DNA from 3 places in the Streptomyces sp. NPDC058308 genome. Region 2 is predicted to be linked to each of the others. Evidence: riboswitches for the same ligand, from Rfam matches in the RefSeq annotation. Region 2 holds a riboswitch; each other region holds the start of a gene.

Region 1 (4,885 bases), on a different contig from region 2:
GACGGTGCCCTGAGCCATGCCTAACTCCCCTATTACTGGCCCTTGCACAGGACCGCACTTCGCGGACCCGGGTCAGACCTCACCACCCACTGCTGGGGGTGTGCGCCGGAACGCGTCGACCGCCGCTGAATGTATCTGTCCAACTGCCGTCTGCAACAGGTCAATCGGACGAGAATTCTGGGCACGCCTGATCGGTAATATGCGGAGAATTCGCCACGATTCAGGGCAAGACGGGCCAGGCAAAAGCCACATAAGGTTCAAATGGGCAGCGCGCTTTGGCTACTTCTTGTCGACTCCGGGCCGACTTCGTATATGCGCTCGGCATTAACGGCGAAGCACTCTTCCCAACTGTACCGCGCTCAACCATGCAGAATTGCCCCCTCCGTTTCTCGAACGGAGAGGGCAATTCGGGTTAAGCAGGGTTCTTGCGGAAAAGGATCAGCCGCCGGCGACGGCCGGAATGATCGAGACACCCGCGCCGTCCGGGGTGGCCGTCTCAAGACCCTGCTCGAAGCGGACGTCGTCGTCGTTGACGTACACGTTCACGAAACGGCGCAGCTTGCCCTGGTCGTCCAGGACGCGGGCGGCGATGCCCGTGTGGTTCTTCTCCAGATCGGCGATGACCTCACCGAGGTTCGCCCCCTCGGCGACGACCTCGGCCTTGCCGTCGGTGTAGGTACGGAGAATGGTGGGGATACGGACGTTGACGCTCATGGGTTCACCTCGGAAGATCAGGGGGCAGCCCCGCAAGGGGCGCCCCGCCAGGGGCGCGGGGAACTGCGCGACCAGCCACAGCCGGTCCGCAGGGAAACAAGAAGCTCAGTCAGCCAGACCCGCGGAGCGAAACGCCTCAAGGCTCGGCTTGATCGTGGCGGTGGCCTGAGACCTCTCGGCGACAGCGTCCAGCGTCTTGAGCCCGTCCCCGGTGTTCAACACCACCGTGGTGAGCGAGGGATCGATGAGCCCCGCCTCGACCAGCTTCCGCGTGACGCCCACCGTCACACCGCCCGCGGTCTCCGCGAAGATCCCCTCACTCCGAGCGAGCAGCTCAATCGCGGCAACGACCTGCTCGTCGTTGACGTCCTCCACCGCACCGCCCGTGCGACGCGCGATGTCCAGAACGTACGGCCCGTCGGCCGGGTTGCCGATGGCCAGCGACTTGGCGATGGTGTCCGGCTTCTGCGGACGCACGACGTCGTGACCGGCCTTGAACGCGGTCGAGACCGGCGAGCAGCCCTCGGCCTGGGCGCCGAAGATCTTGTACGGCTTGTCCTCGACGAGGCCGAGCGCGATCAGCTCCTTCAGCCCCTTGTCGATCTTCGTGAGCTGCGATCCCGAGGCGATCGGAATGACCAGCTGGTCGGGGAGGACCCACCCCAGCTGCTCGCAGATCTCGTACGCGAGGGTCTTGGAACCCTCGCCGTAGTACGGCCGCAGGTTGACGTTGACGAAGCCCCAGCCCTCGCCCAGCGGGTCGCCGATGAGCTCGGAGCAGAAGCGGTTCACGTCGTCGTAGTTGCCCTCGATGCCGACGAGCTCGCCGCCGTACACCGCGGCCATGACGACCTTGCCCTGCTCCAGGTCGTGCGGGATGAACACGCAGGAGCGGAAGCCGGCGCGGGCCGCGGCGGCGCCGACGGCGCCCGCGAGGTTGCCGGTGGAGGAGCAGGAGAGGGTGGTGAAGCCGAAGGCACGCGCGGCTTCGAGCGCCTGCGCGACGACCCGGTCCTTGAAGGAGTGCGTGGGGTTGCCGGAGTCGTCCTTGACGAACAACTTGCCCTGTTCGACGCCGAGTTCCCTGGCGAGGTTGTCGGCCTTGACGAGCTTGGTCCAGCCGGGGTTCAGGTTCGGCTTGTCGGCGACGTCGGCGGGGACGGGCAGGAGCGGGGCATAGCGCCAGATGTTGGCGGGACCGGCCTCGATCTGCTTGCGCAGGGATTCCGGGTCGCCCAGCGGCAGGTCGTACGCGACTTCGAGGGGGCCGAAACACTCGACGCACGCGAAGATCGGACCGAGCGGGAACTTCGTGCCGCACTCCCGGCAGGAGAGACCCGATGCGGGGCCGAGGTCTACGGAAGAGGTGGTGCTTTCGGTGGCGACAGTCTGCACAGCCATGGAGGCGAGGCCCTTTCTCCTCATCTTCCTCGCGACGCATCTCGTCGCGAGACGGAATTGGCACCTTCCCGAGCCGGGAGCCTCGCGGCGCTGATCGCGCACACGGTGACACTTGCGTCTTGCGACGCGCGGCTGGGTGGTTGCCGGGGCTTCAACGGGCCGTATCCCTCTGCCCCTCTGGATGAGCGGTATTCGATTGTGTGACGCCCGGGACCCCCGACATGCGATGGTCACCGGCGTTGTTCAAGACTGTAACCGAAGCCCCGGACCCTTGAGATAGTCGTCCGAACCGCGAGATGGATCACATATGGGAGGACCGCGACCGTGCTGGAAGAGGCCGAACACTGGCTGAGCAGGCGTTCCTGGTCCGTCGCCGACCGCCCGCTGGACCTTCTGGTCGCCGCCAAACGCGCGTCCAACACCTCGGTGAGCGTCGTACTGCCCGCGCTCGACGAGGAGGGGACGGTCGGCGAGATCGTCGCCGAGATACGCCGCGCGCTGATGGAGGAGGTTCCGCTGGTCGACGAGCTCGTGGTGATCGACTCCGGCTCCACGGACCGTACGGCCGAGGTCGCCTCGGCGGCGGGTGCCAAGGTCGTCCACCGGGACGAGATCCTGCCGCGCGTGGCGCCGGTGCCCGGCAAGGGCGAGGTGCTGTGGCGGTCGCTGCTCGTGACGGGCGGGGACGTCGTCGCGTTCGTCGACGCGGACCTGCGGGAGTTCTCCGCGGACTTCGTCTCGGGCATCGTGGGCCCGCTGCTCACCGACCCGGACGTGGCCTTCGTGAAGGCGATGTACGACCGGCCCCTCGGCGAGGCGGCGGGCCAGGGCGGCCGGGTGACGGAGCTGATGGCGCGCCCGCTCCTGAACATGCACTGGCCGCGCCTCGCGGGGTTCGTCCAGCCGCTGGGCGGCGAGTACGCGGCGCGCAGGTCGCTCCTTGAGCGGCTGCCGTTCCCCGTCGGGTACGGCGTGGAGCTCGGGCTGCTCGTCGACGCGCTGCACACCGTGGGTCTGGACGCGCTCGCGCAGGTCGACGTGGGGGTGCGCAGGCATCGGCACCAGGACGGGCGGGCGCTCGGGCGGATGGCGGCGGCGATCTACCGGACGGCGCAGCTGCGGCTCGCGCGCGGCCATCTCCTGCGGCCCGAACTGACGCAGTTCGAGCGGGGCGAGCAGGGGTTCGTGCCGCGGACGTACGCGGTCGACACGGAGGAGCGGCCGCCGATGACGGATATCGCCGAGTATGCGCATCGACGCGTGGCGTAACCCCCGCCGATGATGTGCTTTGCCTATATTGCCCCACTATGCGGATCGGAACGGTGTGGCGCAGAACTGTGCGGGTCGGCGGAGTCGGGCAGGCCATGAGAGCCATACGGCGGGCCGGCGCGGTGAGCCTCGTCCCCGCCACACTCGCGGCGGGCGCGCCCGCCGGTGAACTCGCCACGACCGGCGACTCCCGCGCCCTGCTGTACGGCGGGATCGCGGTCGCGCTGTGCGTCCTGGGCGCGCTGCTGCTCGCCGCCGGGCGCGGGCGCGGGGACTGAGCGGCCGGGGACCGAACAGGGGCCGTACGTTTGCCCGCCCCCGGGACGGGCTACGTTCTGCCACATGGTCTCCGAGTCCGCATCGTCAGCAGCGCAGGTACTGGTCGCCTCCAACCGCGGCCCCGTCTCGTACACGGTGGGAGAGGACGGGGAGCTGACCGCCAAACGCGGCGGCGGCGGCCTGGTCTCCGGGCTCAGCGCCATCGGCGACGAGGCGGACGCCCTGTGGGTGTGCGCGGCGCTCGGCGACGGCGACCGCGAGGCGGTGCGGCGCGGCGTCGGCGAGGACGGCGTCCTGATGCTGGACATCGACGCGGACGTCCACGCGGACGCGTACAACGGCATCGCGAACTCGGTGCTGTGGTTCGTCCACCACATGCTCTACCAGACCCCGCTCGAACCGGCTTTCGGGCCGGAGTTCCGCGCACAGTGGGCGGCGTACGAGACGTACAACCGCGCCTTCGCCGAGGCACTGGCCGCGCAGGCGGCGCCGGGCGCGGCGGTCCTCGTGCAGGACTACCACCTGGCGCTGGTGCCCGGCATGCTCCGCGAGCTGCGCGAGGACGTGCGCATCGGCCACTTCTCGCACACCCCCTGGGCGCCCGCCGACTACTTCCGGATGCTGCCGGACGACGTCGCCGAACAGCTGCTGCGCGGGATGCTCGGCGCCGACCGGCTCGGCTTCCTCACCGGGCGGTGGGCGGACGCGTTCACCGAGTGCTGCGTACGGATCGTGGGCGGGACCACGGGCACCCGGATCGGAGTGCACGGGCTCGGCGCCGACGCGGACTTCCTGCGGGAGCGGTCGCGGCGGGACGACGTCGAGGACCGGATGCGGGCGCTGCGTGAACAGGCGGGCGAGCAGGACGGGGAGGCCCGCAAGCTGATCGTCCGGGTGGACCGCACCGAGCTCTCCAAGAACATCGTGCGGGGCATGCTGGCCTACCGCGAGCTCCTCGACACCCACCCCGAGTGGCGCGAGCGCGTCGTGCACGTCGCCTTCGCCTACCCCTCACGGCAGGACCTCGCGGTCTACCGCGACTACACGGAAGAGGTCTCCCGGGTCGCCGCCGACATCAACTCCCGCTACGGCACGCCCGGCTGGACCCCCGTCGTGCTGCACGTCAAGGACGACTTCGCGCGCTCCCTCGCCGCCTACCGCATGGCGGACGTGGCCCTGGTCAACCCCATCCGCGACGGCATGAACCTCGTCGCCAAGGAGG
Region 2 (4,885 bases):
GGCAGATCCACCACTGGGCGGCGCTGATCTTCCTCGCCGGCATGTTCGTGCACATGATGCGCGTGTTCTTCACGGGTGCGTTCCGCAAGCCGCGTGAGGTCAACTGGCTGTTCGGCTTCCTGCTGTTCGTCCTCGGCATGTTCACCGGTTTCACCGGTTACTCGCTCCCGGACGACCTGCTCTCCGGTACCGGTGTCCGCTTCATGCAGGGCGCCATCCTGGGAGTGCCGATCGTCGGCACGTACCTGTCGATGTTCCTGTTCGGCGGGGAGTTCCCCGGCGGCGACTTCGTGGCCCGGTTCTACTCGGTGCACATCCTGCTGCTGCCGGGCATCATGCTCGGCCTCGTGGTGGCGCACCTGATCCTGGTCTTCTACCACAAGCACACGCAGTTCGCGGGTGCCGGCAAGTCCAACAAGAACGTCGTCGGCATGCCGCTCCTGCCGGTCTACATGGCCAAGGCCGGAGGCTTCTTCTTCCTGGTCTTCGGTGTCATCGCGGTCATCGCGGCGATCGCCTCGATCAACCCGATCTGGGCCATCGGCCCGTACCGCCCGGACCAGGTGTCCACCGGCGCCCAGCCCGACTGGTACATGGGCTTCGCCGAGGGTCTGATCCGTGTGATGCCGGGCTGGGAGATCAACCTCTGGGGTCACACGCTCGTCCTGGGCGTGTTCATCCCGCTGGTCGTGGTCTTCCCGCTGGTCCTCGTGGCCATCGCGGTCTACCCGTTCATCGAGTCCTGGGTCACCGGCGACAAGCGCGAGCACCACATCCTGGACCGCCCGCGCAACGCCCCGACCCGTACGGCCTTCGGTGTCGCGTGGCTCACGGCGTACATGGTCATGCTCGTCGGTGGCGGCAACGACCTGTGGGCGACCCACTTCCACCTGTCGCTGAACGCGATCACCTGGTTCGTCCGGATCGCCTTCTTCGCCGGACCGGTCATCGCCTTCATCGTCACCAAGCGGATCTGCCTGGGTCTGCAGCGGCGTGACAAGGACAAGGTGCTGCACGGCCGCGAGTCGGGCATCATCAAGCGCCTGCCGCACGGTGAGTTCATCGAGATCCACGAGCCGCTCAGCCAGGACCAGCTGCACACCCTCACGGCGCACGAGCAGTACCAGCCGGTCGAGATCGGCCCGTCGGTCGACGAGAACGGTGTCGAGCGCAAGCTGTCGGGTTCGCAGAAGCTCCGGGCGAAGCTCTCCAAGGGCTACTACGGGGAGCACAACCAGATCCCCAAGCCCACCGCCGACGAGTACAAGGAGATCACGAGCGGCCACGGCCACCACTGATCAACCGCGAGCTCTGAAGCTCTGACCTCCCCACTCTCGGCTTCGGTCGAGTAGGGGCCCACGGTCGCCACGGCAAGAGCCCCGTCCAGCGCATGGACGGGGCTCTTTGCTGTCCCGGCGCTGGATAGGGTGGTGCCACCCCGACGTGTCGGGGTGTTTCCCACACCGGCAGACAAAACAGGAGCGGCTATGAACGCTGTGACCCCCGCAGGAGGCGACACCGCGGCGGCCCGTTCCTGGCCCGACGTGCTGAACGGCCTGCTCGACGGGCGGGACCAGAGCGCCGACGACACGGCATGGGCCATGGACCGCATCATGCGGGGCGAGGCCACCGACGCGCAGATCGCGGGCTTCGTGATCGCGCTGCGGGCCAAGGGCGAGACGGTCGAGGAGATCTCCGGCCTGGTACGTGCCATGTACGCGCACGCCAACGTCATCGAGGTGCCCGGCCCGACCGTCGACATCGTCGGCACGGGTGGCGACGGGGCCAAGACCGTCAACATCTCCACCATGTCCGCGATCGTCGTCGCGGGAGCGGGCGCCAAGGTCGTCAAGCACGGCAACCGCGCCGCCTCCAGCGCGTCCGGCGCCTCCGACGTCCTTGAGAAGCTCGGCGTCAACCTCGACCTCACGCCCCGGCGGGTGGTCGAGGTCGCCGAGGAGGCCGGCATCACGTTCTGCTTCGCCGTGAAGTTCCACCCCGCGCTGCGGCACGCGGGCGCCGCGCGCAGTCAGCTGGGGATCAGGACCGTCTTCAACCTCCTCGGTCCGCTCACCAACCCGGCGAAGGTGCGGGCCCAGGCGGTCGGGGTCGCCGACCCGCGGATGGCGCCCGTCGTCGCCGGGGTGTTCGCCGAGCGCGGGCACTCCTCCCTCGTGTTCCGCGGGGACGACGGGCTCGACGAGCTGACGACCACCTCGACCTCCCGGGTCTGGGTAGTGCGGGACGGCGCCGTGCGCGAGGAGGCCTTCGACCCCCGCGAGGTGGGGATCGGCCTGGTGCCGGTCGAGGCGCTGCGGGGCGCCGACGCCTCGTACAACGCGGAGGTGGCGCTGCGGCTGCTCGACGGCGAGAGCGGGCCGGTGCGGGACGCGGTGCTGCTGAACTCCGCGGCGGCCCTGGTCGCCCTCTCGCCGACCGGAGAGCCGCTCGTGGAGCAGATCCGGGCCCAGATGGCGAAGGCGGCGCAGGCCATCGACTCGGGCGCCGCGAAGCGGGCCCTGGAGCGCTGGGTGGCGGCCAGCAACCGCTGATGCCCGCCATGTGACGTAAGGCGCAGTCCGGATTCTGGACTGCGCCTTGCGCGTCGAAGATCGTGTGGCAGGATGCTGCACAGGTCATGAGTGACAGCGACTACGGCCCCGGCCCGCTGTCCGGCAACCCTCCGTCCGTGGCGGGGTGCCCCGGGTGAAGACCAGGTCGTACGCAGCAAGGCGTATGGCAAGCGCGGACCCCTGGACATCGGTGAATGTCCGCCCCTGGGGTCCTGGTCCTCAAGGGAGCAGTCTCGTGAGCAAGCGAATGTGCTAGGGCCTCCGGCCCCTTTCCGCGCACCCTTTTTCTCTTCATCACTGCACCGCCGTACCCCTCTGCCGTACGTGCGCCTTCGCAGTGAACTCACTTGTCTCTTACGGGAGTTCACCATGTCTGTTTCCGCCGTTGCCGCCGACTCGTCCGTCTGCGCCCCGCTGGCCGTCCTCGGCAGGGACGTCACCGTTCCGCTGGTCACCGGTGGCGAGGTGACGTACGCCGCGCTCGACTACGCGGCGAGCGCGCCGGCGCTGCAGCGGGTGTGGGACGACGTGGCCGCGTACGCCCCGTACTACGGCAGCGTGCACCGCGGGGCGGGCTACCTCTCGCAGCTCTCCACCGACCTCTTCGAGAACTCCCGCACCACCGTTGCCGAGTTCCTCGGCTGCCGTGAGGGCGACCAGGTCGTCTTCACCCGGTCCACCACCGACTCGCTGAACCTGCTGGCCGCCGCCCTGCCCGCCGACTGCCAGGTCTTCGTCTTCGAGACCGAGCACCACGCCTCGCTGCTTCCGTGGCGGGACGCCCGCGTCACCTACCTGAACGCGCCGCGCACCCCCGACGAGGCCGTGCACACCCTGGAGCGCGCCCTCGCCGACCGCGACCCCTACGGGCCCGCCCTGGTGTGCGTGACGGGCGCCTCGAACGTCACCGGCGAGCTGTGGCCGGTGCGGGAGCTCGCCGCGGCCGCGCACGCGCACGGCGCCCGGATCGTGCTCGACGCCGCCCAGCTCGCGCCCCACCACCCCGTCTCCATCGAGGAGTTGGATGTGGACTGGGTCGCGTTCTCCGGGCACAAGCTGTACGCGCCCTTCGGCTCGGGCGTCCTCGCGGGCCGCTCCGACTGGCTGCGCGACGCCGAGCCCTACCTCGCCGGCGGCGGCGCTTCGCGCAAGGTGGCGCGGCGCCCCAAGGAAGCAGGCGGTGGCGTGGACGTGGAGTGGCACGACACCGCCGCCCGCCACGAGGCCGGTTCGCCCAACGTCATCGGCGTCTACTCCATCGCCTCCGCCTGCAAGGCGCTCACCGACGCGGGCTTCGACGAGCTCGTCGCCCGCGAGCAGCACCTGATCACGAAGGTGCGCGAGGGCCTCGCCGAGGTACCGGCCGTGCGGGTGCTCTCGCTGTTCGGGGACGACGCGCCGCGCGTGGGCGTCATCTCCTTCGTCGTGGACGGCTGGAACAGCTCGCACTTCGCCGCCGCGCTCTCCGCCGAGTACGGGATCGGCGTACGGGACGGCCTGTTCTGCGCGCACCCGCTGGTGCGCACCCTGCTCGGCAGCGTGCCCGACGAGCCCGGCGAGTGCGGCGCTCCCGAGGCCGCGCCCGGCGAGAAGTCCCTCAACGCCATTCGGGTGAGCTTCGGCGCGGGCACCCCCGACGAGCACGTCGAGCGGTTCGTGCGCGCGGTCAAGGAGCTGGTGGCGGACGGCGCCCGGTGGAACTACCGCACCGAGGACGGGCGTTGCGTGCCGGACACCGGCGCGGCCGCCTGACCGGACGGGCGCGGACGGCGCCCAGGGTCCTCCCGCGGAGATCCGTCAGAAGGGCCTAGGAGTCGAGGCCGATCGCGAAGGCCGCTTCCAGGTCGTGCTGCGAGTACGTACGGAACGCCACGTGCGTGTCGGTCCCCTCGACGCCGGGGATCTTGCTGATCCGGCCGGGGATGACGTCCGCCAGGTCGTCGTGGCGCGGCACCCGCACCATCGCGATCAGGTCGTACGTACCGGTCACGGAGAAGACCTCACTGACGGAGTCCAGCGCGGCGATCGACTCGGCGATCTCCGGAATCCGGTCCACGCTGGTCTTGATGAGCACGATCGCGGTGATCACGGCTGGCTGTCTCCCTCGGTGGCCGGTGCACTGCCTTTCACATGCACTCTAGTCCTCCGCGCACTCCACCCCCACGCGACGAGGAAGCCGAGCGAGAAGCCCACCAGATGCGCCAGATAGGCGACCCCCGCCCCCTTGCCTCCCTGCCCCGCCGCCAGCCACTGCAGCGTCACCCAGAACGGCAGCACCACCCACGCCGGAAAGCGCAGCGGCAGGAAGAAGA
Region 3 (4,885 bases), on a different contig from region 2:
CGCCTCGGCGGCCAGGTGATGCGCGGGGGCGGTGGATCGGGCGGGCCGCCGCTCGATGTGCACGTGCGGTCCTCGCCGGTCCACCCGTACGGCGAAGGCCGCCGGGGTGCGGGCGGGCGGTGCGGGATCCGGCAGGAGGTTCGGCCCGGGGGGATCGGTGGGCGGGGCCAGGCCGAGGATCCGGTAGAGCTCCTCACGCAGCCGGTGCACGGCCTGGCCGCGTGCGGCGAAAGCCCGCGCGGCGCAGGCGGCCGGGACGCCGGGGGTGTGGCCGGCGACGGCGCGTTCGATGTCGGCTGTGGCCGGCTGCTCTATTCGCTCCAACTCGGGTAGCCGGGCGAGGAGTTCGGCCATCGGAGTGCCGGGGATCAGCTCGCCGCCGCCGTCGCCCGCGGCGATCATCGGCGTGTCGCGGGCCGCGGCCGCGTACAGCGCCGCCGAGCCGTGGTCGGTGACGATCACGTCGGCGGCGATGAGCAGCGCCGCCCACTCCTCGTACGGGCGGGCAAGGACCAGGCCCGCGTCGAGGGCGGGCGCGAGGTCCTGCGCGAGGTCGAACCGCCCTGTCCTGCTGTGCTCGTTGGGGTGCAGGACGAGTCCGATCTGGTACGTGTCGTGGGGGAGCTCGGCGGCCAGGCGGGCGGGGAGCCGGGGGTGGCGGCGGATCAGGGAGTGCGGGCCCCAGGTGGAGGTGAGGACGATCAGGGTCCGGCCGTGGGTGCGCAGGGCGCGGCGGTAGCGCTCGCGCAGGGGGAGGGAGGCGAGGACGCGGTCGAGCGTGGGGTCGCCGGTCACGGTCGCGCGCGCGGCCGCCGGCGGGCACTCGGCGGTGAGGCGGGTGAGCTGGGAGGGGTGGGCCAGGGCGTGGAGGCGGGCCAAGGGGTGCCCGCCCGGCATCAGGAGCGCGGGGTCCATGCCGGAGGCGGAGTCGCCGGGACCGTCCGGAGCGGCGAAGGCCTTGTTGTAGCCGGCGCCGTGCGGCAGCAGGACGCGTGGTCCGCGCAGGTCGGCGAGGCCGCCCTTGGGGCTGGCCGCCAGGATCAGATCGTGGGGGCGGGCGAGGGCCTCGGCCCAGGGGACGGTGCGGCCGCCCGCCCGCTCGACGGCCGCGAGGGCGTCGTTGCCGAAGTCGGAGCCGGGTACGAGAGTGAAGCGGCGGCGGATGCGGTCGTCGCCCGCGAAGACGGGGAGGACGTCCAGGAGCCGGTGCAGGGCGGTCGCCGACCGGGCGGCGAAGAGGACGCGCTTCTCGGCGCCGGAGGGAGCCTTGGCGTGCGGCGCGAGCCGACGTGACGCTGCCCGCTGCCCGCTGCCCGCTGCCCGCTGCCCGCTGCCCGCTGCCCGCTGCCCGCTGCGGAAGTGTTCATTCTAGTTCGTGGGGTTTCGGCGCGTGACCCGTTTCCGCTTTTCGGGGCGGGTATGTGGGGGTCGGCGGGCGGCATGCCGGAGATCGTACCGGCCCGGTACCGGCCCGTAGCATAGACCTGCGGCGGAGGCGCCCTGCGACCGGAGTCGGATCCGGAACGGATCGGGCGGGTATTAGCGTGGACGGAACAGATCGATCGACAGGATCCGAGGTGCCCGGCCCATGCCAAGCCGCAGCGAGAGCCGTACCCAGCTCATCGAGTCACTCATGGAGCGGTTCCCGCACGTGCCGCGGGAAGCCGTGATCAAGGAGGATCTGCTGCGCGGCGGCATCGCCTTCGACGAGTCGGCGCTCAGCGACAACGAGGGCGGTGACGTCAAGCCGAAGTCGTACTTCATCTTCTCCTTCGACCACGGCACCCTCCCCGAGCTCGGCGCCGCCGCCCTGCGCCGCCCGCCGGAGGAGATCGTCCTCACCGGCGGCCCCTACGAGCTGCGCCGCACCGTCGTGTCGGTCCGCGTGAACCCGGCGTCGCCCTACCGCGTGGCCGCCGACGACAACGGCGTCCTCGGCCTCTATCTGGACGGCGTCCGCATCTCCGACGTGGGCCTGCCGCCGATGCCGGACTACTACCGGCACACCTTGGAGAACGGCAAGTCCGTGATGGAGGTGGCGCCCACCATCCAGTGGGGCTACCTGATCTATCTGACGGTCTTCCGGGTCTGCCAGTACTTCGGCGCCAAGGAGGAGTGCCAGTACTGCGACATCAACCACAACTGGCGCCAGCACAAGGCGGCGGGCCGCCCCTACACGGGTGTGAAGCCGGTCGAGGAGGTCCTGGAGGCGCTGGCGATCATCGACAAGTACGACACCGCGAAGTCCTCCACCGCCTACACCCTCACCGGCGGCGCCATCACCTCGCAGATCGGCGGCAAGGACGAGGCTGACTTCTACGGCCAGTACGCGAAGGCCATCGAGGAGCGCTTCCCCGGCCGCTGGATCGGCAAGGTCGTCGCCCAGGCGCTGCCCAAGGCGGACGTGCAGCGCTTCCACGACTACGGCGTGCGGATCTACCACCCGAACTACGAAGTGTGGGACCCGTACCTGTTCGAGCGCTACTGCCCCGGCAAGGAGCGCTACGTGGGCCGTGACGAGTGGCACCGCCGCATCCTGGACTCCGCCGACGTCTTCGGGCCGCGCAACGTGATCCCGAACTTCGTGGCGGGCGTCGAGATGGCGGAGCCGTTCGGCTTCAAGACCGTCGACGAGGCCATCGACTCCACCGTCGAGGGCCTGCAGTACTTCATGTCGCGCGGCATCACACCCCGCTTCACCACCTGGTGCCCGGAGCCGACGACCCCGCTCGGCAAGGCGAACCCGCAGGGCGCGCCGCTGGAGTACCACGTGCGTCTCCTTGAGGCGTACCGCGCGACGATGGAGGCCAACGGCCTGACGTCGCCGCCCGGTTACGGGCCTGCGGGTCCCGGCAACGCGGTCTTCTCGGTCAGCTCGTTCATGGACAGCCTCCCCGCGGAGCAGGCCGCCCCGGAAGACGCCATCGCCCCCGCAACGGCCCAGTAGCCCCGCCCGGAGGCCTGCCCAGGGGCCAGGAGGAATCCCCGGGCAAGCCTCCGAGAGGGCGTGTTACGGTCGGGACGGGTCACGAGTTCCAGCGCCAAGCCCCGGCTCGCTGGACGGCACCCCGCTCCGTCGCGGGTGCCCCGGGTGACGACCCGCCCCGTGCGACGTGCGCGGGGAACGGCGGATCACCGGGGTCGGCGACACCCGGGGTCCACGACTCCGGAGGCGCTCCATGACGCACTCGAACGACACCCCCACCCCTCCCGCGCGGCCCCGGACCCCGGCGCCCGGCGGCACGGCCGTCCCCGGCCGAGAGGTCTGGGAGGTCCGGGAAATCGACGTACTGCTCTCCTCGTACGACGTACGTGACGACGGACTGATCCCGCTCCACGTCCTTGGCCCGCCCCTCGGCGCCCCGGCCGCGCTGCGCACTCCCGACCCGGAACGGCTGCGGGCCCAGCTGCGCGCACACCACGGCGTCGTCCAGTGGGAGCCGGGCCGGAACCTTCTGCGGCTGCGGCGCGGCACGGGCCGAGCCACCCTGATCCACCTCGACCTCGCCCTCCCGGCCGGTGAAGATCACCGCTTCGTAGGATGACGGCGTGATCCGGACGCGGGCGATCCCCGCGTCCGGGCGGCGCGACAGTCAGCCACCCAGAGCCGGAGGTCCCCCGTGCAGCACCACCCCGTCACCGTCGTCACCGGCGGCAGTCGCGGTATCGGCGCCGCTGTCTGCGCCCGTCTCGCCGAGGACGGCCACGACGTCGTCATCGGCTACCGCTCGAACGCAATGGCCGCCGAGGAGGTCGCCGCGACGGTCCGCGCGGTCGGCCGCCGCTGCGTCGCCGTCCGGGTCGACACCGCCGACGAGGCCGACGTCGACCGTCTCTTCGACACCGCCGCGGCCGAGCTCGGTCCGGTCACCGGACTGGTCAACAACGCCGGTGTGGGCGGCCCCGTCGGCCCCCTCGCCGAGGCCGACGCCGAGGGCATGCGCCGGGCGCTCGAGGTCAACGTCCTCGGCTATCTGCTCTGCGCCCGGCGCGCGGTGCGGGACATGAAGGCCCGCGGCGGCGGCGCGATCGTGAACATCTCGTCCGCCGCGGCCACCCTCGGAGCTCCCGGCGAGTACGTCCACTACGCGGCTGCCAAGGGCGCCGTCGACACGCTGACGGTCGGCCTGTCCAAGGAGGTCGCGGGGGACGGCATCCGCGTCAACGCCGTTGCCCCCGGCGTCATCTGGACCGAGTTCCACGCCGACCCCGAGCGCCCCGCGAAGCTCGCGGCGGGCATCCCCCTGGGGCGCTCCGGTCAGCCCTCGGAGGTGGCGGCGGCCGTCTCGTGGCTGCTCTCGGACGACGCCTCGTACGCGAGCGGCACGGTGCTGCGGGTGGCGGGCGGGCGCTGACCTCGCCCGACGGTTGTCGGGAGCGGGGCGAACTCTCGTACGCTGCGGGCATGATCACTGGTTCCGCCGCCCTCGCGCAGGGCGTCCTCATCCGGCCCCTCACGCTCGATGACGCGGAGAGGCTCGCCGGGGCCCGCCGCCGCAACCGTGCCCACCTCAGCCCCTGGGAGCCGGTCAGGCCCGCCTCCTTCTACACCACGGAGGGGCAGGCGGAGCGGATCGGGGGCCAGCTGGAGGAGTGCCGGGCGGGCCGGGCCGCGCACTGGGTCCTCGAGAGCGACGGGGAGATCGTCGGTCACACCGAGCTGACGAACATCGTGCACGGCCCGGCGCGCAGGGGCAGTCTCGGCTACTGGACCGACGCGGAGCACGTGGGCCGCGGCCTCGCCTCCGCCGCCGTGCGGCACGTCTGCGCGGCGGCGGACGGCGAGTTCGGCCTGCACCGCGTGGAGGCGTGCACTCTCCTCGACAACGCGGCGTCGCAGCGCGTGCTGGCGAAGTGCGGTTTCGTGGAGTACGGGATGGCGCCG

What was found. Region 2 has a riboswitch for S-adenosylmethionine ahead of ACFVYL_RS04555 (aminotransferase class V-fold PLP-dependent enzyme). Riboswitches for the same ligand answer to the same signal wherever they lie in the genome.
Region 1: it holds a riboswitch for S-adenosylmethionine, as region 2 does, so the genes downstream of both, thrC (threonine synthase) here and ACFVYL_RS04555 (aminotransferase class V-fold PLP-dependent enzyme) in region 2, are expected to answer to the same signal.
Region 3: it holds a riboswitch for S-adenosylmethionine, as region 2 does, so the genes downstream of both, ACFVYL_RS00090 (hypothetical protein) here and ACFVYL_RS04555 (aminotransferase class V-fold PLP-dependent enzyme) in region 2, are expected to answer to the same signal.

Annotation. Positions count from the first base shown of each region.
Region 1 is NZ_JBHVZA010000005.1:136,765-141,649, reverse strand. Features, by position in the region: gene ACFVYL_RS09695 (cold-shock protein) at 1-18, opposite strand, end outside; gene ACFVYL_RS09690 (MoaD/ThiS family protein) at 439-714, opposite strand; gene thrC (threonine synthase) at 820-2,139, opposite strand; SAM riboswitch class I at 2,133-2,303, opposite strand; gene ACFVYL_RS09680 (glucosyl-3-phosphoglycerate synthase) at 2,440-3,384, shown strand; gene ACFVYL_RS09675 (hypothetical protein) at 3,480-3,662, shown strand; gene ACFVYL_RS09670 (trehalose-6-phosphate synthase) at 3,727-4,885, shown strand, end outside.
Region 2 is NZ_JBHVZA010000002.1:431,653-436,537, reverse strand. Features, by position in the region: gene ACFVYL_RS04565 (cytochrome bc complex cytochrome b subunit) at 1-1,298, shown strand, start outside; gene trpD (anthranilate phosphoribosyltransferase) at 1,488-2,552, shown strand; SAM riboswitch class IV at 2,635-2,752, shown strand; gene ACFVYL_RS04555 (aminotransferase class V-fold PLP-dependent enzyme) at 2,943-4,325, shown strand; gene ACFVYL_RS04550 (Lrp/AsnC family transcriptional regulator) at 4,381-4,662, opposite strand; gene ACFVYL_RS04545 (rhomboid family intramembrane serine protease) at 4,659-4,885, opposite strand, start outside.
Region 3 is NZ_JBHVZA010000001.1:19,117-24,001, reverse strand. Features, by position in the region: gene ACFVYL_RS00105 (translation initiation factor 2) at 1-915, opposite strand, end outside; gene ACFVYL_RS00100 (hypothetical protein) at 976-1,293, shown strand; gene ACFVYL_RS00095 (radical SAM protein) at 1,589-2,947, shown strand; SAM riboswitch class IV at 3,025-3,134, shown strand; gene ACFVYL_RS00090 (hypothetical protein) at 3,180-3,545, shown strand; gene ACFVYL_RS00085 (SDR family NAD(P)-dependent oxidoreductase) at 3,621-4,355, shown strand; gene ACFVYL_RS00080 (GNAT family N-acetyltransferase) at 4,406-4,885, shown strand, end outside.